2 regions of the Paenibacillus sp. DCT19 genome follow, and region 1 is predicted to be linked to the other one. Evidence: a T-box and tRNA genes for the amino acid it is inferred to sense, from the RefSeq annotation. Region 1 holds a T-box; the other holds one or more tRNA genes.
The links. A T-box is a leader RNA that pairs with one kind of tRNA and senses whether it is charged. The one in region 1 lies ahead of ileS (isoleucine--tRNA ligase), so its partner is inferred to be a tRNA-Ile.

Region 1 (15,592 bases):
AGCTCTAACTCCCCGGCGATGGCTGAAGGACGAGACATTGATAGTTACGACGTTATGGCAATCGAAGCCACCGATGAGATTGAAGGTTGTGTTGAAGCTTATGAGAGCTTTGTGGCAACCGACATCTATGGTCACGATGTGTCCATCGTTCGTAATCGGCAATATCGGCAGTATTTAGAAAACCGAGAAGGCGATAACCTGCTTGAGCCTGAATCATCATCAGACGATCTGTACTAACCTTCGAGCCGTCGTTCAATAGGTGCTCAGCTCAGTTCGAGCTGACGTTGTACGATCCTTACGATATCCGCAATGTAATCACCTACAATAGGTAAATTAAGCGCTCCGAGCACCTGTAACACATAAATGATCGTTGCTGCAAAAAAGGTAAAGCCAATCGCAATCCCTACACCTCGTGCAGTGCCAGATAAAAGGTTAAGCCCGATTAATTTCCATGGTCGGTTTAACAGCTCTGTATATTGAGCAATACGTGACCGTTCGAGCTCATTAGCAATGCGATTGGTCAGCGTATGTAGCTCTCCGATTTTATCATCCGCATCTTTCGTCGTTGACGAGAGTGAGGCATCTTGCTTTTCTTTATCATTCATGTTTCGCTCAGTCCTTTGGAGTAGAGTGACTGCCCAATAGCAATCATTGCCCATTTGCCGAAAAACCAAACGAGCCAAGATACAGGGATTATTATCCTTGCATCTAAGGCTCGTTTTGTCTTTAATAGGTTGTTCAAAAAGTCCGCTTTTAATTACGAAGGATGCCTAAGAGCATCTCTGCGTCGAAGATTGAATTCAGCCGAAATAAGTAGATGCTTACGAAGGTTGTTTCCTTCAGAAACAATGTAGTTGCTCACGTAGTCCTGCCTACGCTCCGCTACTCCATTTCTAGCTTCATCCCATCTTCTCGGTACTGAAAACCGTCCTTTTTGAACATGCGCTTTAGGGCATATTCTGTCCCATTTAAAATAGGGTTACTCCATCGTAACTGAGATCATGAATTGTTTCACCTTTACACAAGCTTCTGTTCACGATACTACGCTTCGATATAAACACCGAACGTTTTGCCACCTGCTTCGATCTGTACCATGTTATCCACTTTAGCAAATGTAACCTCGGTTACGAGGACATTCTCACGCAATACATCATCAAACGCCTGAATAGCTGCTTGAAGCTCAGCATCTACGTCTAGTGTCAGACGTACTCTTTTCTCAATCGGTAGATCCAGCTTCTTCCGAGTATCCTGAACAGCACGCACCACTTCACGAACCCAGCCCTCTTGCTCCAGCTCTGTTGTGATTTCCGTATTGAGCGCTACTGTCAAACCATAACCTGATGCAGAAGCAAAACCTGATTTGGCATGTTTATCTACGAGCAGTTCCTCTTGGGTCACTTGCAGCTCTTCTCCTTCTGGAGAAACGACATTCAGTACACCTTCTGTAACCACTTTGCGCGTTTCGTCAGCAGACATGCCTTTGAAGAAATTCTGCAGGAAGCCAACATTTTTACCATACTTCTTCCCTGCGACTTTCAAATTCAGTTTCAAGGAGAAGTCAACGAATTCCGCATCATCATTCTCTGTACGGATTCCCTTCACATTGATCTCTTCCTTAATGATCTCTTCATAACTTTCCAGGTCGAAACCTTTGTCTAATGATACGATCAATTCGGACAATGGCTGACGTGTCTTGATGCCTGTTTCGTTACGTACGTTACGAGCCAATTCAACGACCCGGCGTGCTGTCTCCATATCCTGTTCCAGCTTCAGATCAATCATATTCTCTTGAGCTACCGGATAATCCTCCATATGCACACTCTCGCCTGTAGTCAGGTTCAGATAGATATCCTCTGCCAGCATCGGCGTAAATGGAGCCACCAGCTTCGCTGTAGTCACGAGTACTTCAGTAAGCGTACGATAAGCATCCAATTTATCTTCTGTCAATCCCGCTCCCCAGAAACGGTCACGGGAACGACGGATGTACCAGTTGCTCAGTTCATCCACAAACGCTTCAATCGCTTTGGAGGAATTCAAGTAATCATTCACAGCCAGCGCTTTTTCTACAACCAGGATCAGACTATTCAGTCTGGATAGAATCCAACGATCCAGCTTGTGTGAAGAGAGCTTGAACGGATGCTCCTGTGGATCAAATCCATCAATCGTGGCATACAACGTTAGGAATGCATGTGTGTTGACAAGTGTATCTACCATTTTGGATTTAGCTTCACCGACAATGCCTTTGGAGAAACGTTTGCTGTTCCATGGTGCGCTGTCAGACAACAAAGCCCAGCGGAATGCATCTGTGCCATATTCTTCGATAACTTCCCAAGGGTCGATAACATTGCCTTTGGATTTGGACATTTTTTGTCCATTCTCATCCAAGACGTGACCTGTTGCCATAACGGCTTTGTAAGGTGCTTTGCCTGTCAAAAGCGTAGAAACCGCCAGCAAACTATAGAACCAGCCACGAGTCTGGTCGATACCTTCACAGATCATATCTGCCGGGTATTGCTGCTCAAAAGTCTCTTTATTTTCAAACGGATAGTGTTGTTGAGCAAACGGCATCGATCCACTGTCAAACCAAACGTCGATGACTTCTGGCGTACGTGTCATCTCGTATTTACCACAAGAGCTCAGAACCTTCACATCGTCTACATACGGCTTGTGCAGCTCCAAGTTCTCAGGCACGTCCCCTACCGCACGAGCACGCAATTCAGCGATGCTATGTGGGGCGAATTGTTCTCCTGTCTCTTCACATACCCAGATGTTAAGCGGAGTTCCCCAATAACGGTCACGACTGATGTTCCAGTCCACCAGATCTTCAAGGAACTTACCGAAACGGCCTTCACGAACGTGACCTGGATACCATTCTACTTCACTGTTGTTTGCGATGAGTTGATCCTTGATCGCTGTTGTTTGGATAAACCAACTGTCCATTGCATAGTACAGAAGTGGTGTATCACAACGCCAGCAGAATGGATAGCTGTGCTCATATTTTTCTTTGCTAAACAAACGTCCATTCTCTGACAGATAACGTACGATATCAATATCACAGTCCTTCACGAAACGTCCGGCAAAGTCGGTAACCTCAGCAACAAATTTACCTTCCAGATCCACCATGTTCACGAAGCTGATTCCATTCTCACGGCATACACGGTAGTCATCCTCACCATGTGCAGGAGCCATGTGTACGATACCCGTACCGCTTGCATCTGTTACGAAGCTTGCTCCAAGGACAATGTTGGCTTTCTCAGCCTGTACGTAATTAAACGGAGGGTTATAGGTTTTGCCAACCAAATCAGAACCCTTTAGCGCTCCGATTACTTCATACTCCCCTTTGGAGTCCTTCATCACTTTTTCTACAAGATTAGTTGCCATGATATATACTTCGTTATCCTGACGCACACGGGAGTAGTCCATATCCGGATTCACCGCAAGTGCTACGTGGGAAGGAAGTGTCCAAGGCGTTGTTGTCCAAGCAAGGACAAATTCACCGCTGTCATCAAGCTTAAATTTCGCCGTAGCACTCAGATCTTTAACATCCTTATACCCTTGTGCAACTTCATGGGAGCTAAGCGTTGTTTGACAAGAAGGGCAATACGGGCTAACGCGGTGACCACGATAGAGCAATCCCTTTTCGTGAATGGTCGCCAAGATGTTCCATACACTCTCGATGTAGTTGTTATCGAGCGTGATATATGGATGATCCATATCTGTCCAATAACCGATTCCTTCTGTCAGGTCACGCCATTGCTGTTCGTATTCAAACACGCTGGCTTTACATTCATTGATAAATTTCTCTACACCGTAATCCTCGATCTCCCACTTGTGAGAGATGCCCAGTTTCTTCTGTACACCCAGTTCTACGGGAAGTCCATGTGTATCCCAACCTGCTTTACGAACGACACGGTACCCTTTCATCGTGTTGTAACGTCCTACAAAGTCCTTGATAACCCGACCTAATACGTGCCCGATATGCGGCTTACCATTCGCTGTTGGTGGCCCTTCGTAAAATACAAAGTTTGGCTTGCCTTCACGGTTCTGAATCGATTTTTGGAATGTATTTTCTGTTTTCCATTTGGTTAACACGCGCAGCTCTCTAGCCCGCGCTTTTTCTTTGACATCAACTCGTTGCATGATTGTCATCCTTTCAGTTGTTAAATTGTGGACCGTCCACAAAAGCGTTTCAATCCCCCTAAATCCCCATTGCCAAGGGGGACCCCATAGGCGCTCCGCCCTCTAGACACCCGGGATGGGTTGTCTTGGGACAGTCTGCGGCGCTATGGGATGTATTGTTCGTGCGGTGCGGCGGCTCTTCTGCGGCTTGTTCCCTACGTGAACGCCGCAGAGCCTCACTGCGTGGGTTCGGTTGCCGTCCGCTTCGCTCGAACGGCGCTTAGCTCTCTACCTGAGCCCCCTGCGGGGCTCATGGACGTTCGCCTTAGCGAACCCTTGTGCCGTCCGCTTCGCTCGAACGGCGCTTGGCTCTCTACCTGAGCTCCCTGCGGGGCTCATGGACGTTCGTCCTTTTTTAGACACAAAAAAACCTCGTCCCTGGAAAGGGACGAGGTTGTGCTCGCGTTACCACCCTAATTCTGTTCATCACAAACCACATCCAATAAGATTGGGTATGCTCTGTCATCAACAGCGCTTATGCCCCGCTAACTTCAGCAGGGTGCCGATATAACGTTCGGCTCACGGTTTCGCTTACGCACGGCATAGGTATCACCGCTTCAGCGTCACTTCTCCGGGGAGATATTCGGCTATAACTCATCCATTGGCTTGCACCGGTATGCCAACTCTCTGAGGGATGAGATCATAACGTACTGAACCCGTCATGGAATCACTATTCATTATGAATATAGTTATAGCCTCTTTGCAGACAAAAGTCAACCAGGCGCGTGACCTAATAAATTTCCTTCATTTCCCGCTCCCGATCACGGACTTCCTGCTCCCGGCTCTCCAGCGCTTCCCAACCATCTTGAGACAGCAATTCAAGCTGTGCCTCAACAAGTGTACGGAAACGAGCACGATAGATAGAAGCTTGCTTCTTCAGCTCTTCAACCTCTAAAGCAATTTTGCGCGATTTAGCCAAAGATTCGTTGACGATGCGGTCCGCATTTTTTTCTGCTTCCTTCACGATCAACTGTGCTTCCTTCTTCGCGTTATTCTTCACATCATCGGCAGCTTCCTGCGCGATAATAATCGTTTTGCTCAGCGTTTCCTCAATTGTCGCAAAATGATCGAGTTTCTCCTGAACGGACAGCAACTGATTGCTCAGTTCTTTGTTTTCGCGAATGACGCCTTCATAATCTTTGATGACTTGATCCAGGAACTCATTGACTTCATCCTCGTCATACCCACGCAAGCGTCGGGAAAATTCCTTGTTATGTATGTCCAGCGGCGTTAATGGCATGCTGTCCACCTCCTGTAAAAGTTCCTTCCCTGCTTGAGAAGGTTTGCAGCATATGGGTTCGACCCAAGAATCCGTATGCAGAATCCCGTGGAAACCTATACGAGTATAAGGCTAGACCAACTTGTGATCTGTATCGGTTAGGATAACCCTTTGCACTTCAATGTATATCGGAAACATCGAATGTTTTTTACACCTTTATTTTAAACATTTCGACAAGAAAGCTTGTTTTCCTGCAACACACTTAGGCAAATTTGCCGATTTTTACGCGACAGCGTCCTTTTTTGGTCATTCCATCCTGCTCCAGCACCTTGAAACGGCCAAAACCTTGAATCGAGACCACGTCCCCAGCCTTCAGTGGTTTGGACGGATCCTCTTCCACCTTCCAGTTCACACGGCAGCGCCCTGCCTTGATTGGAACCAGAACTTTACTGCGACTTAAACGGTAGACATCTGCACAAATGCCATCCAGACGCAGCGAAGCAACCGTGATGTCCATCGTGTCTAGCTTGCTCGCTGACCATTTCATCTGATCGATCGGCAACAATTCTGTGAAGACATGTACACGGTGCACCTGATTCAATTGAAGCGATAAAAAAGCGCCGGTCTCCGCAGCCACTACAGTGTGGCATCCGTCATCCAGCACTTGGATATCTCCAATCTTACCCCGCTTCATCCCAAGCCCGAGCAGGGCACCCATATAGTCCCCATGCTCTAGCTCACTAATCTTCTGGTCATCCGACGTGATACTCATGACCTGCATACTCATGTCTTCATCATCCAGATAACGATAGTCAGGTGCGATCAACGCCCGTTTGCGTTCAGCCGCTTCATAACCGCCGTCTAGACGAATCTGTACATCATCACGGCGATTCACAAGCGTTTGCAAAATAAAAGCCTGTCTCGGATCAAGAAAATCAGTAAGTTTCATATCATGATACTTACCTGCACGTTCTACCCAATCGGAGGCTTTATCCACAAAGTCTCGTTCATCATGACTAAAATGTTCGTAAATTTCACCACTCATCTGTGCTCACCCTGCCTAGAATAAATAGCCCAAAATTGTGAATAGCCCCATACGAACTAACGTCAGCGTAAAGAGCGCTACGATTGGAGAAATATCCAATGTCCCAAATAGAGGAGGGATAAACCTTCTAAACGGACTTAAGTATGGCTCTACAAATTTACCCAACATCTCACCAATGAAACTTTCTCTAGCGTTGGGTAGCCACGACATCAGAATATACGCAATGATCATCCAATAATAAATGTTAAACAATGTATCCAAAAAACTAAAGATCATCGGACTCAAAAAAGGCTCACCTCATTCTGTTATAATCTTGCTCGCTGTCAGCCAGTATTTCCGAAATTGCTCCCTGAATTTCAACTGTATCTGGCGTACAGAGAAAAATGTTGCCGCCAATTTTAGAAATCCCGCCACCTAGGGCATATACCGTACCACTCAAAAAATCGATTACGCGTAATGCCTGATCCTGACGCACTCGCTGCAAGTTAACAACAACCGTGCGATGGGAACGAAGATGATCGGCAATCTCTTGAGCTTCGTCATATGAACGCGGTTCATAAAGGACAACTTTAACATTTTTCTGGGAATGAATGCTCACGACATTATTACCCCTTTGGTTTCTACGTTTATCCAGACTGGAGGTTTCATTTTCTTGATGTTCTGCCTCAGTTTCCTCTTGCGCTGCCAAACGTTCACGCTCCACAATCTCTTCTTCTTCCTGGAGCCCTAGGAAATTCATGAATTTATTCATTACGCCCATCGTGAACCCTCCTCTTTTCCTACAAGAATTGAACCCAGCCGAACCCATGTTGCCCCTTCTTCAATGGCCACTTCAAAATCATTAGACATGCCCATAGAGAGCTGGCTTATCGGTTCTGAGGTCAAGGCTTGTCCATTTAAGTCGTCTCTAAGCTCACGAAGTCCACGGAATACAGGACGGGTAAGCTCAGGATTTTCCTCATGAGGCGCCATCGTCATTAAACCGACGACTTTTAGGTTGCTAAATGAACTGATCTCACGCAAAAATGGTTTGGCCTGTTCGGGCTGTAATCCATATTTGCTCTCTTCACCCGAAATGTTAACTTGTAAAAACGTCTCCACCTGAATACCGAGTGCAGCCGCCTTTTTATCCAGTTCCTTCGCAAGCGATAAACGATCCAGGGAGTGTATGTAGCGGAATTTACCAATAACGTCCTTCACTTTGTTCGTCTGCAGATGACCAATAAAATGCCATATGCCCTGTTGGCCAAAAGCCTCCCATTTCGCCTGCGCATCTTGCCAGCGGTTTTCTCCAATATGCTCAAGACCATGTTGCAACACAGCTCCCGTCGTTTTAAGCGAGACGTATTTGGTAACTGCAATTACGTTCACTTCCTCACGTGCACGGTTACTGCGCTGACACGCGTCTTCAATCTTCTGATTTACCTGTTGTATACGCTCCTCCAATGACACAGAGGTCACCTCTCTTCCAGCCCAATCCAACTCGCCATTCTACCCGTTGTTCCATTTTCTTTACGATATGAAAAAAACAGTTCTGTATGGCAGCTTGTACACCAACTTGTACATTCGATATGATCCGGCAATATTCCTGCTTTCATCATAATGTGTCGATTACATTCTTTCAAGTTTAACATCGTTTTTCCATTATTGGCAGGTTGATAAATGCGATTAGAAGCAGACTCCATGTATTCATCATTACCCGTAGGATCGTCTAGCCAAACCCGTACATGCTGCATAACATTCTCGTCTACTTCATAACAGCAGTCTCCAATTGAAGGCCCAATAGCACAGCGAATGTCTTCTCTGCGACTCCCATAGTTCTCTTCCATCGTTTCTATCATGGACTGCGCGATCCCAGCAACAGTACCTTTCCATCCAGCATGTGCAAGCCCAACCGCTTGTTGAACAGGATCATAGAAATAGAGTGGTACACAGTCTGCATAGAACGACGTTAATAATACACCTGGTACATTCGTAACCAGTCCATCGGTATCCTGAAGAGCAGACTGCCGATCTTGCAGACCTCTGCCTCGATCCTCTGCGGTGATTACCGCTACATGTTTGCCATGCACCTGTTCTCCGCAGGTCCACGCTTCTACCGAGAAACCGAGTTGTTCAGCAACAAGTTTACGATTACGGAGAACATCGTCTGCGTTATCTCCCACATGATATGCACAGTTCAGACTGGCGTAAGGAGCAATCCCAACGCCTCCCTGTCTTGTAGTAAATCCTGCGGTCATCTTACTGAATTGCTGTCTCCACGGCTCCAGATGTAATAACCTTGGTTCAGCAATGAATTGTTCTGCCTGCTTTATATCTTGTTCTGTATCATCATGATCTAAAATAAAGGATTCCATCTTCTCACCTCACAACTTCCAGTTTACCAAATGTAATGCATTCTGTCTTGACTAGATCATTGTCGCTGACTGCGCTCTAACCGCTCAATTCGTTCCTCACGCTGTAAACGACCTTGTTGTTCATCGTACATCCGTGCTTCGCGGTCACGATCATCTAGAACTGTTTCCTTTATCTCATCCATTTTGACCAGAATAACGTCCGAGCCAATCTTTACGATATTTCTCCACGGAATGACCAGATCCGTTCCACCGCCAAATAACCCCATAAACCGGCTAGACCCCGGCACCACAATCGCCTCAATACGGCCCTGTCTCAGATCCAGCTCCAAGTCGCTTATCTGGCCTAGCCGCTTACCATCGGTAATATTGATGACTTCCTTCGTTTGGAAATCAGAAATCTTCACACCTCTTGATACGGATTCCCCTGTATTTCCTTTCATCCGGTTTCCTCCCGCCTTTGCCCACCATCACACTTATAGGGGTTGTTCAAAAAGTCCGCTTTTGATTACAAAGGATGCCCTGTGGCATCTTAACGTCGAATATGGAATTCAGCCGAAATGTCCGTTGCTCACGTAGTTTTTCCTACGCTCCGCTACTCCATTTCTATCTTCATCCCATCTTCTCGGTACTGAAAACCACCCTTTTTGAACACGCACTTATATATAATTATATGTTCCTGTTGCGAAAAATGTCCTATTTCTCGGCTCACAGCAAAAAGGCGACCCCAGGTTATTTCCCTCTGATCGCCTTCTTGGCTCTACTTCATCTTACGACTTAACATGCTTTTGCATCTGTTGTATGGCCGACTTCTCCAGGCGCGATACCTGCGCTTGAGAAATGCCGATCTCATCAGCTACTTCCATTTGCGTTTTTCCTTCAAAAAAACGCATGGACAAAATCATTTTTTCGCGTTGACCAAGACGATGCATCGCTTCTCGAAGTGCAATCTCTTCAATCCATGATACATCCTTGTTTTTATCGTCACTGATCTGATCCATCACATAGATCGGATCTCCACCGTCATGATAAATCGGTTCAAAGAGTGAAACCGGGTCTTGGATGGCATCTAATGCAAACACGACATCTTCCTTAGGCACATTCAGTGCTTCGGAAATTTCGAATATCGTCGGTTCACGGGAATTTTTATTAGTCAGGCTGTCACGAACCTGAAGTGCTTTATAAGCAATGTCCCGCAAGGAGCGAGATACCCGAATCGGGTTATTGTCGCGCAAGTATCTACGGATTTCCCCAATAATCATCGGAACCGCATACGTTGAAAATTTAACATTTTGGGATAAGTCAAAATTATCAATGGCTTTCATCAGGCCAATACATCCAACCTGGAACAGATCATCGACAAACTCCCCTCGATTGTTAAAGCGCTGAATGACGCTGAGTACCAGACGCAGGTTGCCATTCACTAATTTTTCTCTTGCTGAGCGATCGTGATGTTGCTGAAGGGAATGAAATAATTCCCTCATTTCAGTGTTGGTGAGAACAGGCAACTTTGCGGTGTCCACGCCACAAATCTCGACTTTGTTTCGGGTCATCGTGATTTACCTCCCAAGGAGAAACATTAATGTACATTATCTCCGGGGCAGGCTTTTTTATTCGTCCTTGGCAACCTTGCCATTAATACCCAACTTTACATTTCACGCTGTTCAGACCATTTTATTAAACTCTTTGCGTAGTCTTTTAATGATTCTTTTTTCGAGACGAGAGATGTAGGATTGCGAGATTCCGAGTAAATCGGCAACATCTTTTTGCGTCTTTTCTTCCCCATCCGTTAAGCCAAAGCGAAGCTCCATAATCATCCGTTCACGATCGGTTAATTTTTCCAGAGCCTTATGCAGCAACTTACGATCTACTTGTTCTTCAATATTTCGATAGATTGTATCGTTCTCTGTACCGAGTACATCGGATAATAATAGTTCATTTCCATCCCAATCAATATTGAGCGGTTCGTCAAAAGAAACCTCTGTACGAATTTTACTATTACGCCGTAAGTACATTAGAATTTCATTTTCAATACAACGCGATGCGTAAGTTGCCAGTTTAATTTTCTTTTCCGGATCAAATGTGTTCACCGCTTTAATAAGCCCAATGGCTCCGATGGAGACCAAGTCTTCGATGTTAATACCCGTATTTTCGAATTTGCGTGCAATGTAAACGACCAATCGCAGATTCCGTTCAATCAGCATCGCTCGGATCGCAGCGTCTCCTGAGGATAACTTTTGAAGCAAAAATTCCTCTTCTTCACGGGTCAACGGAGGTGGTAGCGCTTCACTCCCACCGATATAATAAATCTCTTCACTCTTCAGACCGAACAAAAACAACACACGATAGTATTGCAGCTGAGCTACCAATTTCCATTTTACAAGCATGTTCGTCCCTCCTATACCACATTCAGCGGCTTTTCTGTTGCTCCCACCGTGAGAGCCGTAGACTGTGTGTTAACAGCTTCTGACACGAGTTCAGGATGAATCACAGCACGATACTTGCCCTCTGAAGACAATACGCCGCCATCCAGACCTACCAACACCTTCGTTGTTTCATAGCATATTTCACCCAGACTCACTCGAACGAGATCAGGTCTTATCGCGAGCATAAAAGCAGTTCCTTTGTTAATCCCGCGAAATGGGACAAGCCTTAAACGATCCTGCCAACGAAACTGCTCTTGATCCAGTTCCATAATAAGGTTGTCCGGTGCCTCGTCCTTCAACCTGCCTTTCCAAGCCTCAGGCAACAGATCTTGCCAAAGTGAGACTTCCATGACCATGACCGGTAACCGAGAAAGAGGATCTGTCAGCTGATTGCCGGTATCCACAAGGCCTGTACAAGTTATGGTCACCTCGTCAATCACAACTTCGACTCTACCTAAATAAGTTGTCATTCGATCTGTTTTGCGTTTGGAGTTCTGAACAACCTTGAATAAAAATAAAACAGTAAAGAACACGATAAACGTAAACCAGAACGCAATTTTCAGATCAAAGGACATCCCACCAGACGTGGTAAACCAGATACCGTTAAATATCTCACCTGAATTCTGAAGCATATAATGCATACCTAGAATGCCTCCAGCGGCCACAAAATTGATGACGTAGAAGGTACCCAAGGTCCTTACGAAAGACTGAAGGCCTTTAAACCCGAATGCGATGCTGAGCATCACCAGTGACAAGCCGAACTTGATCAGAAAGGTGAACATGAATTCCAGCTCCGGCACAAACATCATAACCACATACAGCGCACCTACTACTGCTGACAGTAGCCATCTCCACCAAACTAACTTGATGCCTCGCATCCATGCCGTAAGTCCAATAAGTGCACCGTCAATACACAAGTTCGTCAAAAAGATAAGATCCACATAAACAACCAACGCTTCACCTGCCTACATCCATATCAGAATTCGATATAATGCACCGCTATACACCTATCAGGATATTCACAAGTATACGCAGCCCCTCTTCAAAGTCTGTCTAATCATGGAGGGATCGGCTCAACTATTTTTGTCGGATTACGCTTCTGATTGATTGTTCAGAATTTGTTCATTACCGTATGGTACAGTTAATTTGATTGCTTTATGGGCTAGCTAAGCTACGTATACATGGCGCAAAAAAATAAAAAAACCGGAACTCCATATGGAGAACCGGGTTTAGAATACAAACTATATTTTGTTTAGTCGTTATTAGTGTTACGTGAACGATTGCGCAAAAATGTCGGAATGTCCAACTGATCGCTGCTTGGCTGATTGCCGAACGGACGCAGATTAGGCGCACGGTTATCCGTAGGCTCACTAGTTGGAGCAGTTTTACGAGCTGGTGGCGGCGATACAGGCTTATCTTCAAAGCCAGTCGCGATCACCGTAACCTTGATTTCTTCCTTCAGGTTCTCATCAATGATGGCACCGAAGATCATGTTTACTTCCGGATCGGAAGCAGACGTGACGATTTCTGCTGCTTCGTTAACTTCATATAGCGACAGGTTAATGCCACCTGTGATATTCATGATTACGCCACGAGCACCTTCAATTGATGTTTCAAGCAAAGGACTCATGATCGCTTTACGAGCTGCTTCAGCCGCACGATTTTCACCAGTAGATTCACCAATACCCATCAGCGCAGATCCACGTTCATGCATAATCGTTTTGACGTCAGCAAAGTCAAGGTTGATTAGACCCGGAACAGCGATCAGATCAGAAATACCTTGTACTGCTTGACGCAATACGTTATCTGCTTGACGGAATGCTTCCAGCATCGGTGTCTTTTTGTCTACAATCTCAAGCAAACGATCGTTAGGAATAACGATTAGTGTATCTACTTTTTCCTTCAGAGCTTCAATGCCTTGCTCTGCATGGCTAGAACGTTTACGTCCTTCAAAAGTAAATGGGCGTGTTACTACGCCAACTGTAAGTGCACCACATTCTTTGGCGATCTCAGCGATAACTGGAGCCGCTCCTGTACCTGTACCACCGCCCATACCGGCTGTAACAAATACCATGTCTGCACCTTTGAGCGTATTCATGATCAGATCGCGGGATTCTTCCGCTGCTTTCTTACCAACATCGGGGTTAGCACCTGCGCCAAGACCACGTGTTAGTTTGTCACCGATTTGCAATTTATGTTCGGATTTAGCCAGATGCAATGCTTGAGCATCTGTATTTACCGTTATAAATTCCACACCTTGTACACCATTTTCGATCATTCGGTTAACAGCATTGCTTCCGCCGCCGCCTACCCCGATGACCTTTATTTGAGCCAAGCTCTCCATCTCGAAATCAAATTCCAACATATTATTCCATCTCCCCCTCAATGTGCATGGATGGCTCGTCCAATTTTTGATTGAACCGAATCAATTTCATATATCGACGAACGAAAGCGTTTATGTTAGTTTCAGCGCATTCAGACGTCTTCAAGAAGTATGAAAGAGATTCAACCTGTTATATAAATTCGCTGAACATATTTTTCAGCCGTTCGAACAAACCCGGTTTTTGCTCCGATTCCGGAGACGCATTCGGCTTAACACGGTTGGTCGGTTTCTTGTTGTTATTGTTATTATTGTTGCTGCCACCGCCGTTGCTGCTCGAAGGACGAAGACGCAAACTGCGGATTACATTGTGCAGAATACCAACCCCGCTAGTGAAGCCTGGGTCGCGTACACCGATATAATCCGGAACGGCTACTCGCACCGATGCAGCAAGCTCATGCTGAGCTACTTGCAGAACACCTGGCATAGACACGGTTCCTCCCGTTAGTATATAACCTCCAGGAAGCTCTGTGTAACCAAGTTGCTTCACTTCTTGAGAGATCATCTGGAATATTTCCTGAACTCTTGGTTCGATAATGGCTGCCAAATCCTCTTGCGAGAATTCTTTGTCCACATTGCTACCGATTCGTGTCACTTTGAACATGACATCCGCGGCAGCATCATCCAGCCAAGCACAGCCATATTTCAGCTTCACCTTTTCTGCTTGATCCGTTAGCGTACGCAAACCATAGGCGATATCATTCGTTACGAACTCTCCGCCAATGGGTAACGTTGAAGTTGCTACAAGACTATCCTCTTCAAAGATAGCAATCGTTGTAGCCCCTGCTCCAACATCAACAAGTACAGATCCCATTGCTTTTTCATCTTTAGATAAAGCCAATTGGCCTGCACCAAGTGACATGAGTACCAAATCACTTACTTTCAGACCCGCTTTCTCTACGCAGCGCAAAAGATTATGTATCGCGGTTTTTGCACCCGTAATGATGGTCGCCTCCACTTCCAGACGAACACCAATCATACCACGGGGATCCTGAATGCCTTCCAAGCCATCAACAACGTACTGCTTGGCGACAACGTCAATAATTTCCCGTTCCGGCGGAACCGCAATAACTTCGGCTGCTTTCAACACCCGCTCCATGTCTTCTTCTCCGATTTCACGATCCTCGTTAGATACTGCCACGACGCCGTGACTGCTCATCAGTCCGATATGATTTCCCGAGATTCCAACATATACTTCGGATATTTGAATACCTACCATACGTTCAGCATGATCCACAGCATTTCGAATCGACTGTACCGTTTGATCGATATCTACGATTACACCTTTGCGAATTCCTTCCGAGTCGGCAGATCCAACTCCAATAATATTAAAGGTTCCATTATTAATTTCCCCAATAATAGCGCGAATTTTGGATGTACCGATGTCCAAACTAACAATGATGTCATTGTTACTCAAGTCTGTGGCACCTCCTGACTCCAATAGTAAAATACGTTCGGGTTTAAACACTCTTAAAACATATTCAACACACTTTAGGCTTTCCCTCTTTTTTCTACAATTTTTTTGGGTGCCAAGATCTGGTTGCGAGACATAAAACCTTGAAGAAAAAAGAAGGAGGCAACTCCAGTGCCATAAGTTCAAGTGTATCATTTTTTCTTCATCTCAGAAAGAACAACTTTCACAGGTTAGACGTGGGCAAACCCTGATTCCGTAGGGATTTTAAATTCATTTCAAACCCAACAATCCGAAATCAAGGATTTGCTCCTGGTTCAACATCGTCCTCAGGGTTGTCGGCGATAAAAGGTACATAGGTATCGGCCTCCAACATCGTTATTTTTCCTGGCCGCTCCGTCTCAATAACCTGATTAAGATATTCCACCTTGTCCGGCAGCATAGACACCGTCGTAATCACTTCAAACTGCGATTTTGTATAGATCCGAATCTGATCCGGAAATGAGGGCGTAGGATTCGGAATAATCTCCGAAATGTCCGTTGTAAGCTCATTCGGTATGGTAGCTAAGACTTCACTC
Region 2 (15,592 bases), 2.5 Mb from region 1:
TTGCATCAGGGGTAGGGGAGCGTTGTATAAGGGTTGAAGGTGTACCGTAAGGAGCGCTGGACATTATACAAGTGAGAATGCCGGTATGAGTAACGAAAAGATCAGTGAGAATCTGATCCGCCGAAAGCCTAAGGGTTCCTGAGGAAGGCTCGTCCACTCAGGGTAAGTCGGGACCTAAGGCGAGGCCGAAAGGCGTAGTCGAAGGACAACAGGTCGAAATTCCTGTACCACCGTAAGCCGTTATGAGCAATGGGGGGACGCAGTAGGGTAGTGACGCAGACTGATGGATGTCTGTCCAAGCAGTGAGGCTGATGTGTAGGCAAATCCGCACATCGTTAAGGCTGGGCTGTGATGGGGAGTGAAAATTAAAGTAGCGAAGGTCATGATCTCACACTGCCAAGAAAAGCCTCTAGCCAGGTGATGGTGCCCGTACCGCAAACCGACACAGGTAGGCGAGAAGAGAATTCTAAGGCGCGCGGAAGAACTCTCGTTAAGGAACTCGGCAAAATGACCCCGTAACTTCGGGAGAAGGGGTGCCCCGGTAGTGTGAATAGCACGAGGGGGCCGCAGTGAAAAGGCCCAAGCGACTGTTTAGCAAAAACACAGGTCTGTGCGAAGCCGTAAGGCGAAGTATACGGGCTGACGCCTGCCCGGTGCTGGAAGGTTAAGGGGAGCGGTTAGGAGCAATCCGAAGCTGTGAACCGAAGCCCCAGTAAACGGCGGCCGTAACTATAACGGTCCTAAGGTAGCGAAATTCCTTGTCAGGTAAATTCTGACCCGCACGAATGGCGTAACGACTTGGGCGCTGTCTCAACGAGAGATCCGGTGAAATTTTAATACCTGTGAAGATGCAGGTTACCCGCGACAAGACGGAAAGACCCCATGGAGCTTTACTGCAGCTTGATATTGAATTTGGGTACGATCTGTACAGGATAGGTGGGAGCCTTTGAAGCCGGAGCGCCAGCTTCGGTGGAGGCACCGTTGGGATACCACCCTGATCGTATCTAGGTTCTAACCTGGTACCGTAATCCGGTGCGGGGACAGTGTCAGGTGGGCAGTTTGACTGGGGCGGTCGCCTCCTAAAGAGTAACGGAGGCGCCCAAAGGTTCCCTCAGAATGGTTGGAAATCATTCGAAGAGTGCAAAGGCATAAGGGAGCTTGACTGCGAGACCTACAAGTCGAGCAGGGACGAAAGTCGGGCTTAGTGATCCGGTGGTACCGCATGGAAGGGCCATCGCTCAACGGATAAAAGCTACCCTGGGGATAACAGGCTTATCTCCCCCAAGAGTCCACATCGACGGGGAGGTTTGGCACCTCGATGTCGGCTCATCGCATCCTGGGGCTGAAGTAGGTCCCAAGGGTTGGGCTGTTCGCCCATTAAAGCGGTACGCGAGCTGGGTTCAGAACGTCGTGAGACAGTTCGGTCCCTATCTGTCGTGGGCGTAGGAAATTTGAGAGGAGCTGTCCTTAGTACGAGAGGACCGGGATGGACGTACCGCTGGTGTACCAGTTGTTCCGCCAGGAGCACCGCTGGGTAGCTATGTACGGACGGGATAAGCGCTGAAAGCATCTAAGCGTGAAGCCCCCCTCAAGATGAGATTTCCCAGTATGTAAGACCCCTTGAAGACGACGAGGTAGATAGGCTGGGGGTGGAAGTGCAGTAATGCATGGAGCTGACCAGTACTAATCGGTCGAGGGCTTATCCAATTAGCACGTTATAAATCGCAGACTTTCGTTTCGAATCTAGTTTTCAGAGAACAACACTCTGAGATGTAAGCTACGCGTTTGGTGGCGATGGCGGAGGGGTTCCACACGTACCCATCCCGAACACGACCGTTAAGCCCTCTAGCGCCGATGGTACTTGGACCGCAGGGTCCTGGGAGAGTAGGACGCCGCCAAGCGAATTCCCTTTGGGGTATTTTTTTTGCCCCCCTCGTAGAGAAAAAAGGGATATATATGTGGGCCCTTAGCTCAGTTGGTTAGAGCGCACCTCTGATAAGGGTGAGGCCGGTGGTTCGAGTCCACCAGGGCCCACCATAAATACAATAGTAATACCGAAGAATGGGGCCATAGCTCAGCTGGGAGAGCGCCTGCCTTGCAAGCAGGAGGTCAGCGGTTCGATCCCGCTTGGCTCCACCATTCCCTGATAGCTCAGTTGGTAGAGCACTCGACTGTTAATCGAGTTGTCACAGGTTCGAGCCCTGTTCGGGGAGCCATATGGAGAGGTGTCCGAGCTGGCCGAAGGAGCACGATTGGAAATCGTGTAGGCGTCACAAGCGTCTCGAGGGTTCGAATCCCTCTCTCTCCGCCAGATAGTTTTTAGCAAGGCCCGTTGGTCAAGGGGTTAAGACACCTCCCTTTCACGGAGGTAACAGGGGTTCGAATCCCCTACGGGTCATAACAATTTTTATTGTTTCAATGAGGGATGACAATCCCAATATGGAGGCTTAGCTCAGCTGGGAGAGCATCTGCCTTACAAGCAGAGGGTCGGGGGTTCGATCCCCTCAGCCTCCACCATATATATTTTTTCTAACGACGCGGGGTGGAGCAGCCCGGTAGCTCGTCGGGCTCATAACCCGAAGGCCGCAGGTTCAAATCCTGCCCCGCAATTATACTTTCTTACGAAAGTGATCTGGAACCGTGGTGTAGTTGGCCTAACATGCCTGCCTGTCACGCAGGAGATCGCGGGTTCGAATCCCGTCGGTTCCGCCATTTTTAAATTCCACCTTACACCGTGCCGGTGTAGCTCAACTGGTAGAGCAACTGACTTGTAATCAGTAGGTTGGGGGTTCAAGTCCTCTCGCCGGCACCATTTGTACCTTAACATCTGAGTCTGGAATAGCATGTATATTTAAGATAAAGATGGGTATACTGAATTACTCTAAGCAAGTTATGAGATGTAACTATGGCGATCGTGGCGAAGTGGTTAACGCACCGGTTTGTGGATCCGGCATTCGGGGGTTCAATTCCCCTCGATCGCCCCATTATCTCATTGGGGATTAGCCAAGCGGTAAGGCAACGGACTTTGACTCCGTCATGCATAGGTTCAAATCCTATATCCCCAGCCATTTACTTGAGTCATTAGCTCAGTTGGTAGAGCACCTGACTTTTAATCAGGGTGTCGAAGGTTCGAGCCCTTCATGACTCACTTTTATATTTTGCGGTCGTGGCGGAATTGGCAGACGCGCACGGTTCAGGTCCGTGTGGGCTAACCCCCGTGGAGGTTCGAGTCCTCTCGACCGCACCAATTATTATGCGGAAGTGGCTCAGCGGTAGAGCATCGCCTTGCCAAGGCGAGGGTCGCGGGTTCGATTCCCGTCTTCCGCTCCATATTTGCGCCCTTAGCTCAGCTGGATAGAGCGTTTGACTACGAATCAAAAGGCCGGGAGTTCGAATCTCTCAGGGCGCGCCATTATTTTTTTTCTATATCGGGATGTAGCTCAGCTTGGTAGAGCACCTGGTTTGGGACCAGGGGGTCGCATGTTCAAATCGTGTCATCCCGATTTTATCTTGTGCGGGTGTAGTTCAATGGTAGAACTTTAGCCTTCCAAGCTAATAGCGTGGGTTCGATTCCCATCACCCGCTTAGTGAAATACATGAAAGAGCTCTTGCGCTTAGCAAGGGCTTTTTATTTGTTTAAAATGATATTTCTAAAAATAAAGCCGAACGAGTTCATTCCGTATTTTTACGCTAACTATGGATCGGATCATAACGCTCGATGTAATGCTCGCCATATCACCATGGTGAACCAATAAACTGGATAGTTTGATTATTTCAATAATGTTTGTTTAAATGGAATAACTTCAACTTTAGAGATACATCTCTACATGTTTTTTTCTATATGCTTATATACCTTTTACACTATGGAGGAGGAATCGTATGAAAAAAGCGCTGGTTATTGGCGGAAGTGGGACGTTAGGGAAGGCTATTGTTGCTAAGTTAAAGGATTTACCTGTAGAAGTGATTACAGCAGGTAGACAGTCTGGTGATTATCAGGTGGATATGACTTCAACGGATAGTATTACTGCGTTATTTGAGTCCGTTGGCTCTATTGATTATGTCATTGTGGCGGCAGGTCAGACGCATTATGCCAAACTGGAAGAGTTAACGCCCGAAGATAATATGATCAGTGTCCACGGAAAATTGTTAGGGCAAGTCAACATTGTGCTGATTGGTCAGCACTACGTTAATGACAAGGGTAGCTTTACCTTAGTTAGCGGAATCATCAAGGATCATCCGATTGTGAAGGGTGCTTCAAGTGCCATGGTTAATGGTGCAATCGATTCGTTTGCAAAAGCAGCAGCTTATGAACTACCCCGAGGCATACGGTTGAATTCAGTTAGCCCTAACTTATTCGAGGAATCGGCAGAGAAGTATAAAGGTGTCTTTATCGGATTCAATCCCGTACCTGTGGAGCGTGTAGCCAATACGTTTATTCAAAGTGCACTTGGCATTGAAACGGCACAGAACTTTAAAGTATATTAACAGACTTCATCTCAATCCCGTTTCTGTATTGGACACGTAGACTAGGCTACATGGCAGGTCAGTGTGATGCACCAAACTCATTATAGTGTGCTCTAATGATTCAACCATCTCTGGATCCCAAGTGGATAACATGAAATACACCACACGATCAAAAATAAAAGGACATGAACTGGAGCGAACTCCAATGCATGTCCTTTAACGTTTACCTCTACAAAGTGTGTCTCTGATGGGTACATTAATTAATACGCTTACCTCAACCTCAACCTGAATCTCAACTCGAGCCTCAACTTACTTAGCCCTTTATTCTTACCGTATTCTTACCTTACGCTTACTCATACCTATATTCGTACTGCATATTTCATCTGTACCTTGCTATACCTGCAACTTAGTATCTCTCCAGAATAAGCTGTGTTTTCAAGCCATCTGCTGGAAGCAGCCACTGTTTGTTTTCAAGTACCTGCATTAGTTGATTACGGAGATCGGAGACGGTTGAAGCGTTATCTGTTTTGAAAGAAACCTCAACAATATTCTCTACTCCAGTGCCAGCTGCATTACGGATAGGCCATACTTCTAAGGTCATCTCCTGTCCATTCCAAGTTCCTTTGTACCGCTGGAAAGTTACTGGGCCATAGACACGGGAGTCGGTCAGCTTTTGTTTACCCCAGTTGGAGGAAGACCATTTGTTCAGCTTACCTGGTAGCTTGTCCAACAACATCTTCAATGCTTCTTGATCTGAAGGCAGGTTAATGCCGCTATTTTTAGGGGAATCTACTTTTTTGGTATTCGAGAAGCTAAGTGTTTGTTTGCCATATCCCCAATCAATCTCAGCCTCATAGTTATCATCTGAGGAATCGAATCCCTCTTGGTTAGCCAGTGTAAGAGCTGCATTTACATCTCCATTGATGATCGGGTAGCGCTTCTTGTATGTCAGTTCATAATTATTTTTATCTTCTTTTTTGCGAAAACGTACGTTCCAACCTTCTTCGTCCAGCTCCCGCGCATTGGTGTCAAAGTACTCTGTCTGAATGGCAGTTGGCGTGGAATCAAGACCAAGCGTCTGAACAACTTCAGTACGTGGAGTACCATCTGCATTCAATACCAGTTCAGGTTTAGCCAAAAACTTAACCTCATATGCAGGAACCGCATTTGCTGCAGCAGAGGCCTGTGGTGCTTCCAGTACCGTAAGTCCACTTCCCAATGTCACGATGCTTAGCATCAACGACGCCGTTACCTTTTTCCACTTTTTCAAAACCAATCACTCCCTAGGTTGAATTATTGTACAGACCCCACTTTATCGTTCGAGTATGTCGAAGTGATTAACGGGAGAAGCACATTGCGTTAACCCTGCATAGATTTGATGAATGGTGAACGATAGTTTCTCTAGGTGATCTGTTGATAACGTAATAGGGAACCTGTGATCAGCGTGTACAACGTCAGCACTTTATGAATGGCTTAACTTCATTAGGTTAGTACTGCACGCAGACTCCACTCACGTAAAACTTCCTCGAAACGATGGATCTGAACGGAGGGATGCCGATCCTTGTTATGAACCATGTACATATGGCGAGGTGCCAGTTCCCCGGGAATGGGAAGAACCCGAATGAGTCCTTGGCTCTCCTCCCACTTAACAGCCATACGTGAAGTAAATGAGATATGACCTCCTAATAGTACTAATTGTTTGATTGCTTCCAGCGAGTCCATCTCGACCGTACCACGTAATCGAACCTCATGCTGCTCCAGCCACTGATTCGTTATGCGGCGGGTATTGGATTGATTCCCATGCAGGACAAACGGCACTTGAGCAATGTGCTCAGGCTGTAGGTCTTCCTTTTGAACCAGAGCATGCTGGGGTGTGCAAATGAGAACGAGATTATCTTCGCACAACGTCTCTGTCTGAAGCATCGGACCGACAAACGGCTCAGATGAAATGATTCCTAGATCGATCTGGTGTCGTACTAACATATCTCGGATGACAGGAGCCGGTTTAACCGATAAATGAATCCGAATGCCCGGAAACTCTTGAGAGAAAGCATTCAGTATCGGAGGTAATAGGTACGTTGCAGGTACATAACTTGCTCCAATGTGCAGGGTTCCCCGGTAGAGACTGTCATATTCCCGAACGACTCGGCGAGCCTCTTGGGTGAGGGCATTGATTTTCACAGAATAATGGAGCAGCGCTTGTCCCGCCTCGGTCAGAAATGTTTTCCCACTTCGTGATTCAAATAACCGCACACCCATCTCTTCTTCTAATGACTTCATATGAAATGTAACTGTAGGCTGCTTAATGCCTAAAATTTCAGCAACGCTGGTCATGTGATGATGCTTATCAATCAGCTCAACAATTTGTAATTTGATCAGATTCAATAGATACTCACTCCTCTCATTTTTTCAAACTCGTAGTCCACTAAATAGAGAACAAACTATAGAAAACATCATTAGGTCGCCTTATATAGATTTAATCTATGAACATCAACAGAATTCATCTAAAAAGTTAATTATCATTTTACATTCCTAACATACAACTCTCGAAGGCGAACGTTAGACTGATAACAGTACTAGAAGACAGGCAGGGATGCTTATGAAATTAGAAATACGACAGGTTCAAAAATCATTCAATCGTACTCCGGCGTTATTGCCTACTGATCTCACGCTTGAACACGGACAGTTTACAACGCTGCTCGGCCCATCAGGCTGTGGTAAGACAACACTGCTACGTATGCTGGCAGGACTTGAACAGCCGGATGCGGGAGCTATATACGCGGATGGCGAGTGTATCTATTCAGCAGAGAAGCGGATTGATGTGCCAACACATAAGCGGAATCTGGGCATGGTGTTTCAAGACTTCGCCTTGTGGCCGCATATGACGGTATATGAAAATGTAGCGTTTGGCTTAAGGGCTGGTAAACAGAAGTCCGATCTGCGGCAAAAAGTAAAAGAAGCACTCGATATGGTACGCCTGCAAGGGATGGAGGATCGTTATCCTCACCAGTTGTCCGGTGGACAGCAACAGCGGGTTGCTTTTGCCAGAGCCGTGGCCGTTCGACCAGGTGTGATCTTGTTCGACGAACCACTAAGCGCACTAGATGCTGTATTACGGGAAGAGATGCGGATTGAGATGATGTCACTGGTACGAGATATGGGATTGACCGCATTATATGTGACGCATGATCAGGTTGAGGCGATGTCGATGTCGGATGAGATTGTCGTGATGGAGAAGGGACGAATATTGCAAAAAGGCAGTCCAGAAACCATCTACGCTACACCGAGCGAAGCCTTTGTTGCTTCATTTATCGGTAAATCGAACTGGCTGACGCCGAATCAATCTATGGTTCGACCGGAATATGTCTCCTGGAACAAGATCAGTCATGACGATCTCCGATATCACGGGGTCGTGCTCAGTGTTAGTTATGTAGGTGAGCGATATGAAGTTCGGGTGCAGATGGATGGGCTGGGCGTGTGGACGGCATATCGGAACAACAGAGTAGGTATAGGCGAGCAGGTAGATCTCTATGTGTCTCCTGAACGCATACATCGAATGAATATAGAGGGCGAGACAAGCTTTACGAGAAATAAGATCGCAGCAGTAAATTAAGTGATTGACCACAACTATAAAACCAACTAAGGGAGATGTAATAACATGTTTGGAATGAATACACGTAAGAAAAGCGCAATGCTGATTTTATCCGCGGTAATGAGTATCAGCTTGTTTGGATGTAGCACAGGTAATACGACTACAGGTTCAGCGGCTCAACCGGCAGGCGAGGGTAACACGGCAGCTGCTGCAGAAACAACGGATAAAACAGGCGGCAAACTGGTATTGTATAGCGCAGGGCCGCAGAAGTTGGCTGATAATATCGTAAGTGGATTTACAGCGAAAACGGGCATTGAGGTGGAAATGTTCCAAGGAACGACAGGTAAGATTCTGGCTCGGATGGAAGCTGAAAAATCAAATCCGGTAGCAGACGTAGTCATTCTTGCTTCTTTACCCTCCGCGCAGGCGTTGAAAGCAGATGGACTAACCCTGCCTTATCCAGAAGCGGCGAACGCCGATAAATTGAACAAGGATTGGTCGGATGCCGAAGGCAACTATTTCAGCAGCAGTGCATCTGCTCTGGGGATCGTCTACAACACCAAGCTCGTATCCACGCCGCCTACTTCATGGGCTGAGCTCGCTACACCTGCATGGAAAGATGCAGTGAACATTCCCGATCCAACGCTCTCCGGTTCTGCACTGGACTTTATCACAGGTTACTTGAGTGCGAATGGAGACAAGGGTTGGGATCTGCTAAGCAGTTACAAAGCTAATGGCGTAGCTATGGCAGGAGCAAATCAGGAAGCACTTGATCCAGTTATTACGGGTGCGAAGAGCATCGTAGCAGCTGGTGTAGATTACATGGCGTATTCCTCCAAAGCCAAAGGTGAGCCACTGGATATTGTGTATCCTGAAGAGGGAACAGTGATTAGCCCAAGACCGGCAGCTATTTTGAAATCAAGCCCGAATGTAGATAATGCCAAAGCATTTATCGACTATCTCTTGTCTGACGAAGCACAAAAGTTGGTTACCGATGCTTACCTGATTCCAGGACGTGAAGATATTGAAGCAACGAATCGCGCAAACGTGAAAGATATTCCACAACTCAAAGTGGATTGGACTTGGATGAGTGAGCACGGAGATGAGACGGCAGCACGCTTCTCTGAAATCTTCAAATAAGATGAATAATCAAACTATTCTACGGAGGGTCGGCGTGATTCTGGCCCTCTTTCTGTTGACGGTAAGCATTGGCGTACCTCTGCTTTTTATTTTCTGGCAAAGTATATATCCGGATGGCCAGTGGGACTGGACGGCTCCTATTCGTACAATCACAGGGCATCATTTATCCGGGTACTGCTAAATTCCATATGGCTTTGTGTCTGTGTGGTTATTGGAACAACACTGCTCGCCTTGCCGCTCGCATGGATGATGTCTAAGACTCGAATGGGTCAGCATCGCTGGGTAGACGTAATCTTGATGATCCCGTTTATGACTCCACCGTACATTGGTTCTATGGGCTGGATTCTGTTCATGCAAAAAGGGGGCTATCTCCAGCAATGGATCCCTCAGCTTCGAATTGGAGTGAGCTGTTCTTCAGTTTCTGGGGAATGGTGCTCATTATGAGCCTGCATCTATTCCCGTTCCTATACTTACTGCTTCGGGACGCATTGATCCGCATCGGCGGCAATCTGGAAGAAGCGGGAGCAGTACACGGTGCGCCTGCGAGCTATCGGTTCCGGCGTATTATTCTTCCATTGTTACTGTCTTCTTATGGTATGGGCATCATGCTAGTATTTGTCAAAACGATTGCGGAATTCGGAACACCTGCCACCTTCGGTAGAAAGATTGGCTACTACGTTATGACTTCAGAGATTCATAAGTATATCTCCAGTTGGCCGATTGACTTTGGTAGGGCAACGTCACTCGCTTCCATCCTGTTGTCAGTCTGTCTCGTTATGTGGTACATGCAGTCTACAATGTCGCGCAAGTTCACCTACCGCTTAATAGGAGGAAAGGGACAACGTTCCAAGCGCTATTCTCTCCGGGGCTGGACTGGAGTGCTCTGCGGTTTGTATCTCGCTCTACTTTTGATTCTTTCTGTAGGTATTCCGTATTTCTCCATTATTGCAGCTTCAACGATGAAGCTACGCGGAGTCGGGTTGGCTTGGGATAACTTAACGCTAGAGCATTACCGTGATCTCTTGTCGTGGGGTTCTGTTAGTTTGAAGGCGATCGGAAATAGCTTAGGGCTGTCGCTCGCGGCTTCAACGGTCGCAGTGTTCATCGGTACGGGGCTTGCGCTGACCATCGGCAAATCATCTTCATGGATGCAGCGTATCATTGATTTGTTCAGCCTGCTGCCGAACACTGTGCCGGGGATCGTCATGGTTGTCGGACTGATTTTGTTCTGGAATTCACCTTGGATGCCATTCACGCTCTATAACACCTATGGCATGGTTGTTCTCACCTATGTTGTGCTGTTCCTTCCTTATACCGTGCAATATGTAAAATCAAGCTTTACTCAAATTGACGGATCGTTATTTCAGGCAGGTCAGGTATTTGGCGGCAAGCCGCTGTACATCCTACGGCGTATTCTCGTTCCCTTAATTATTCCTGGCATGCTTGCAGGGTGGATGATGACCTTTACGATTGCGACAAGAGAACTGGTCGCCTCGTTATTAATTCTTCCGCCGTCGATGCAGACGTCGGCGACGTATATTTTTGCCCAGTTTGAACAGGGTCAGGTTTCATTAGGTATGGCGATGGCAGTCGTTACTGTAGGGATGACGGTACTTATGTTGCTAGGGATTGAAATTCTGAATTCGAAGAGAAAGTGGAATGCATCATGATCAAACTGAACGTATGGGGCGGTGCAGGGGAACATGGCCGCTCTTCGTATCTCCTTAGCGGGAGTACACAACGTCTATTACTGGATTGTGGCGTCAAAAAAGGTGGAGCAGGGGAGTACCCCCTCCTTGATAAACAGATTGTACCGAAGCTCGATGCCGTGCTGTTGTCTCATGCACATGAGGATCACTCTGTAGCCATCCCTCTGCTGTATAACCTGGGCTATCAGGGTGAAGTGTGGACAACGCGTGAGACACGAGAACAGTTGGACACGTACTTCAAGGCATGGCGAAACAATACAGAGCGTGCAGGATATGCTGTGCCCTATGCAGAGAGTGACGTGCAGTCTATCCGGTATCGTTATTTGGAACAAGAGGCAGCGCGTGGAACTTGGTTTGAGCTTATCCCTGGTGTGTGGGCGATCTGGGGGCGTACGGGTCATCTCGCTGGCTCTGTTTGGTTTGCGATTGAGATGGAGGAACGACGCATATTTTACTCTGGCGACTACACTTCTGAATCCATGCTGCTACAAGAGGATGATCCTTTAGCGACTTTACGTGGCGCCAATCGATTGTATAGCACGCAGAGGAGCAAACCGATGCGCAGTCGGGTGGATCAAACGGCATTAAGAGGCAACCTCGCTGTGGGTCAGGAAGCCGAGTTTGCAGGTGATCAAGCGATCAATGCGTCCTTATCTACGTCGTTTAGAGAAGCGGAGCAAGCGGCTCCTGCCCATGATTCGATAGCAATGGACGATAAACAGTTCTTGAGCTGGCAGTCAGCACCTAATGCTAAGACAGTGGAGGCCACTACCTCTAGCGAGAGCAGAGCCTTGTCGATACAGCCTATGAAACCGTTGGAAGAACTACTGGATCTCGCTATCATGGATGCTGCTTACGGTACAGATCGGGATACGCAGGCTGATAAGTTACAACAGTTGGATCATGCGATTCGTGGGACGATTGCGCGTGGCGGGAAAGTGCTGTTGCCTATGCCTGTGGTAGGGCGTGGGCAAGAGATCATGTTATGGGCAGAGCAACAGTACCCTGACATTCCTTTATTCGTCGAACAGGGATTGATGAAGGGCATGAAGCAGCTTCTACATTCACCGTACTGGCTGAGAGAGAGCGAAGTAGCGAACAAGAGATCGCTGACCGAAGCGATTACGGAATGCTTGAACGGAACTAGGTGGCAGATACCAGTGACGCAAGAAGAGCGGGAGCAATGGTTGGAGCAGCATGGAGCCTCGCTATGGTTTATTCCGGATGGCATGATGCAGTCTGCACTTGCCCGTTGGTATTATAGTCAGTTAGCCGGAGATCAGAACAATATGGTGCTGCTTACTGGACATGTGTCGGAGGGCACCTATGCAGGTCAACTGTCACGAGCTCCTGAAGAGCATGGGAAGTGTGAGGTACGGAAGGTTCGTTACAAGGTTCATCAAGGGTGGATGGATGCAGCCAGAATGATACGCAGACTTCCTGCAAGACACACGATTCTAGTGCACACCAATCGCGAAGAGACGGATAAACTTAGGGATCATCTTCTAAGCGATAATACGCTTAGTGAAGCTAGGTTAAGTGAAGGTGAGGAAGCTGCGCCTAATAAGATGATTCATTCGCTATCACCTGGGGATGAGCTTGTGCTGTGATTGGCGAGTGGGATCTAGATCGTTAATGAGAGATTCGTGAGATTCATGATATAAAGAGAACGCCCTTACGGGGCGTTCTCTTTATATCATGAAAATATAAAAACACGATGACAAGCATTGCTTGCTTATCATCGTGTCAGCCAATGATTCAATGCTGAATCATTACATTCCTTTGTAGCTATGGTGTACGTTGAATGGGGTGTTCCAGTTCAGAATGTCCCATCAAGCTCTCGGATGCTTCGCCATCCACTAACACATCAATACTGCTGACTTCATCGAATTGAAACATCGTTTGGGTCAGTGCATCAAGTGCAAGCAGTTCTCCACTGGATCCCAGGCTGGCTTCCTCTGGAATATGGACATCTAGCGTAAGTGCACCATCCTCAAACGTTGTGGAGAGTAGCTCTACCTGATCCCATAAGGAAATGAGATTTTCATCCGAGTTGCTCTGTAATGCTTCGAACGTCTTTTGATACTTCTCTGTTTCTTCCTTGAAATCAATGGTTTGCTTTTGTTGCTCCAGCCCCAGTAATTCTGCATCTGCGTAATAGACCTCCACAGCTTGTGAGATTCTTGTCTCTGGTTCTACTGTGGTTTCCGCTGGGCTCGGGGATTGTCCCTGGCCTTGGACACTGCTTGGTTCATTCGATCCGGATTCAGTAACAGGCTTCTGAGCACAACCGATTCCAACAATCATTAAAATGGACAAGATGAGTGCACATCCTAACTTAGCTCTCAATCGAGCACATCCCTTCTAAGTGATATTCAATATGATTTAGAGCCCGAGGTATTCCTTGATTCCATCTACAATCGCTTGAGCAGCCTTCATCTGCATGTCCTCGGATAACAGAGCAATTTCTTCTTCGGCATTACTGAGGAAGCCGAGTTCTAACAGTACCGCAGGCATCGTGGTGTTCCGAATGACCTCTAGATTACCATTTTTCACACCGCGGTCTTTAAGCCCCATAGATTGAATCAAATGTTTATGGATAACGTTCGCCAAATCCTTGCTGCTACTGCGTTGGTAATAAAATGTCTCTGTTCCTGATACTTTGGGAGCAGACTCTACACTATTGCCATGGATGGATACAAACACATCTGCATTCAGATCATTGGCGAGTTTGACACGTTCAGGGCGTGTGGGATATACATCCGTAACACGTGTCATAACCAGTTGAATGTTTTCCTCCTGTTGCAGGAGTGCTTGTACTTTCAGCCCTACAGCGAGGGTGAAGTCTTTCTCAGGTTTATTCGTAATGCTTATTGTTCCTGGATCATTTCCGCCATGCCCTGGATCAATGACGACCACTTTGCGTCCTGGTTCACCTACTGGCGTGACAATGACGGGGATGACGTTCTCACCGGAAACGTTCAGATCCACGATGAGTTTGCCAGCGACCTGCTCCTGGCTGAACTGAACACTTTTGACTTGATTCAATTCGACGACAATTCGGACTTGACCCGGATCTTTTTTGAACAGTGAATATCTTACATCGGTCACATTCGGGAATCCACTTACATCTAACTTTCCATTCATCCCTTGATCCAGAGGTTGTGCCATATTACCGAATACGGTTCTTGGTAAATCAACAACCAGCCGGTCAGGGTTCTTCAGTGTGGTAATGATCGGTTGCACATCTTGATCCATAGATACCAAGAGTTGGTTGTTTGTAAACAGGATATCTGTCACTTGGGCTAAGGTAGAGCTATCATCTTGCCCTGTATTTGTGTTGGGTTCTTGGGCAGGAGTTTTGATGGTATTCACTAAGTATACGATTTTGTCTTGGTTGTTCCACTTCACTGTTAATCCCATCTGTTCACTGACAAATCGAATCGGTACCACGACTGTATTGTTGATGATCTGCGGGGCGGTATTTAAACTTACTTCCTTGCCACCCACCATGGCTTTCTTCTGATTAACGGTTAAGGCGAGTATTTGGTTATCTTGTTGAATCTTCACTTGGCTTGCTTTCTGATTCCAGTCGACCTGGAATTTTAGATTTTCGGCAACGACCCGGATGGGAATCATCACGTTTTTATTGACGATTGTCACTTGAACATCATTAGGTAGACTTAATTGCTCACCATCCAAAAAAATCTTTGACGTGTTCGCTGCAGCATGTCCAGGACTTGGTAGTAAGAACAGCAGGAACAGGCTCATCCATAAGAGTAGCAAGGTCTTCTTCATTACACACCTCTATTATTTAGATCTAAGAGCTTGATTAAGCTTGATCCATTCTTGGAATTCTTGTCGTTTCATTTTCTTTATCGGTTTTACCTTGTTACTGGCTAACGTGTATCTGTACATAATGAACTGATCTGATGGATATTCACTGATGTAATCTAACCATGTGCCGTCCTTTTGCCACAGGATTATTGAGGTCGTGATGTAGTTCGTTGGCCTGGGTAGCTTCGTCAATTGGTCTTGTTGTGCATCGTAGATGGATATGGAGCTTCTGGAGGTATCTCCGTAAGAGAAGGCGATCTGATCCTCGGAAGGTGCCCAGGCATAAGCCGTGATGGTTTCTACGTTTTTCTGACCAGTCTGGTGTAATCGATCCTGAAGATTCTTCCACTCGCCCGTTTCAAGGTTCAGGAGAATCAATGAACTTCCTGCGCTACGTTCAGCTTGTATGGCAATCCATGTCTTCGAGTTAGAGGCAGCGATACTTGTAATCTGGAGCAGCTTGTCCTCCCAATCCGCGGACTGGATTATATATTGCTGTTTCCCTTGGGTAACGACGATGGACTGAATGACATGTTGCTCAAAAGCTGGAACGCCTTCCCGCTGAACAGAAGTTGTGGTTAAGGTAACGTTTCCTCCCTTCCAAAGGAAGGGGTTATTGCTGCTTTTTTGGAACGTACGGTTACTGGCATACACAGATGGAGCGGCCGTAGCGCTTAGAACGGAGTGGGTTTTCACAGACTCGGATATGTTCTGTTTAGCGTTCACTATAGAGGGTGCTGTGGTCGTCAATCCTGCTAAGAGCACGCCGACCAATAACCAGCCAGCTATCTTTTGCATCGCATCTTCTCCTTTATTGCCTATTGAAATGCACGCATCTCCTTTTTAATTC

Region 2: it encodes a tRNA-Ile, which carries the amino acid that the T-box ahead of ileS (isoleucine--tRNA ligase) is inferred to sense. The anticodon was not compared.

The regions. Positions count from the first base shown of each region.
Region 1 covers NZ_CP029639.1:4,496,544-4,512,135, forward strand. Annotated here, with positions in the region: gene DMB88_RS20575 (TraR/DksA C4-type zinc finger protein) at 1-237, shown strand, start outside; gene DMB88_RS20580 (DUF5665 domain-containing protein) at 264-605, opposite strand; gene ileS (isoleucine--tRNA ligase) at 1,042-4,140, opposite strand; gene DMB88_RS30310 (hypothetical protein) at 4,266-4,403, shown strand; T-box leader at 4,561-4,851, opposite strand; gene DMB88_RS20590 (DivIVA domain-containing protein) at 4,910-5,419, opposite strand; gene DMB88_RS20595 (YlmH family RNA-binding protein) at 5,661-6,443, opposite strand; gene DMB88_RS20600 (YggT family protein) at 6,459-6,719, opposite strand; gene DMB88_RS20605 (cell division protein SepF) at 6,736-7,203, opposite strand; gene DMB88_RS20610 (YggS family pyridoxal phosphate-dependent enzyme) at 7,194-7,895, opposite strand; gene pgeF (peptidoglycan editing factor PgeF) at 7,901-8,800, opposite strand; gene DMB88_RS20620 (YlmC/YmxH family sporulation protein) at 8,857-9,240, opposite strand; gene sigG (RNA polymerase sporulation sigma factor SigG) at 9,568-10,350, opposite strand; gene sigE (RNA polymerase sporulation sigma factor SigE) at 10,462-11,184, opposite strand; gene spoIIGA (sigma-E processing peptidase SpoIIGA) at 11,196-12,176, opposite strand; gene ftsZ (cell division protein FtsZ) at 12,476-13,588, opposite strand; gene ftsA (cell division protein FtsA) at 13,737-15,020, opposite strand; gene DMB88_RS20650 (cell division protein FtsQ/DivIB) at 15,313-15,592, opposite strand, start outside.
Region 2 covers NZ_CP029639.1:352,717-368,308, forward strand. Annotated here, with positions in the region: rRNA gene DMB88_RS01585 (23S ribosomal RNA) at 1-1,707, shown strand, start outside; rRNA gene rrf (5S ribosomal RNA) at 1,785-1,901, shown strand; tRNA gene DMB88_RS01595 (tRNA-Ile) at 1,961-2,037, shown strand; tRNA gene DMB88_RS01600 (tRNA-Ala) at 2,064-2,139, shown strand; tRNA gene DMB88_RS01605 (tRNA-Asn) at 2,141-2,216, shown strand; tRNA gene DMB88_RS01610 (tRNA-Ser) at 2,220-2,311, shown strand; tRNA gene DMB88_RS01615 (tRNA-Glu) at 2,327-2,398, shown strand; tRNA gene DMB88_RS01620 (tRNA-Val) at 2,442-2,517, shown strand; tRNA gene DMB88_RS01625 (tRNA-Met) at 2,537-2,609, shown strand; tRNA gene DMB88_RS01630 (tRNA-Asp) at 2,635-2,712, shown strand; tRNA gene DMB88_RS01635 (tRNA-Thr) at 2,737-2,812, shown strand; tRNA gene DMB88_RS01640 (tRNA-His) at 2,909-2,984, shown strand; tRNA gene DMB88_RS01645 (tRNA-Gln) at 2,994-3,068, shown strand; tRNA gene DMB88_RS01650 (tRNA-Lys) at 3,076-3,148, shown strand; tRNA gene DMB88_RS01655 (tRNA-Leu) at 3,161-3,247, shown strand; tRNA gene DMB88_RS01660 (tRNA-Gly) at 3,256-3,330, shown strand; tRNA gene DMB88_RS01665 (tRNA-Arg) at 3,336-3,412, shown strand; tRNA gene DMB88_RS01670 (tRNA-Pro) at 3,430-3,503, shown strand; tRNA gene DMB88_RS01675 (tRNA-Gly) at 3,515-3,585, shown strand; gene DMB88_RS01680 (short chain dehydrogenase) at 3,880-4,485, shown strand; gene DMB88_RS01685 (CYTH domain-containing protein) at 4,871-5,734, opposite strand; gene DMB88_RS01690 (LysR family transcriptional regulator) at 5,947-6,849, opposite strand; gene DMB88_RS01695 (ABC transporter ATP-binding protein) at 7,064-8,077, shown strand; gene DMB88_RS01700 (ABC transporter substrate-binding protein) at 8,123-9,196, shown strand; partial or broken gene DMB88_RS01705 (ABC transporter permease) at 9,198-10,866, shown strand; gene DMB88_RS01710 (MBL fold metallo-hydrolase) at 10,863-12,515, shown strand; gene DMB88_RS01715 (GerMN domain-containing protein) at 12,694-13,254, opposite strand; gene DMB88_RS01720 (N-acetylmuramoyl-L-alanine amidase family protein) at 13,291-14,703, opposite strand; gene DMB88_RS01725 (TolB-like translocation protein) at 14,716-15,540, opposite strand.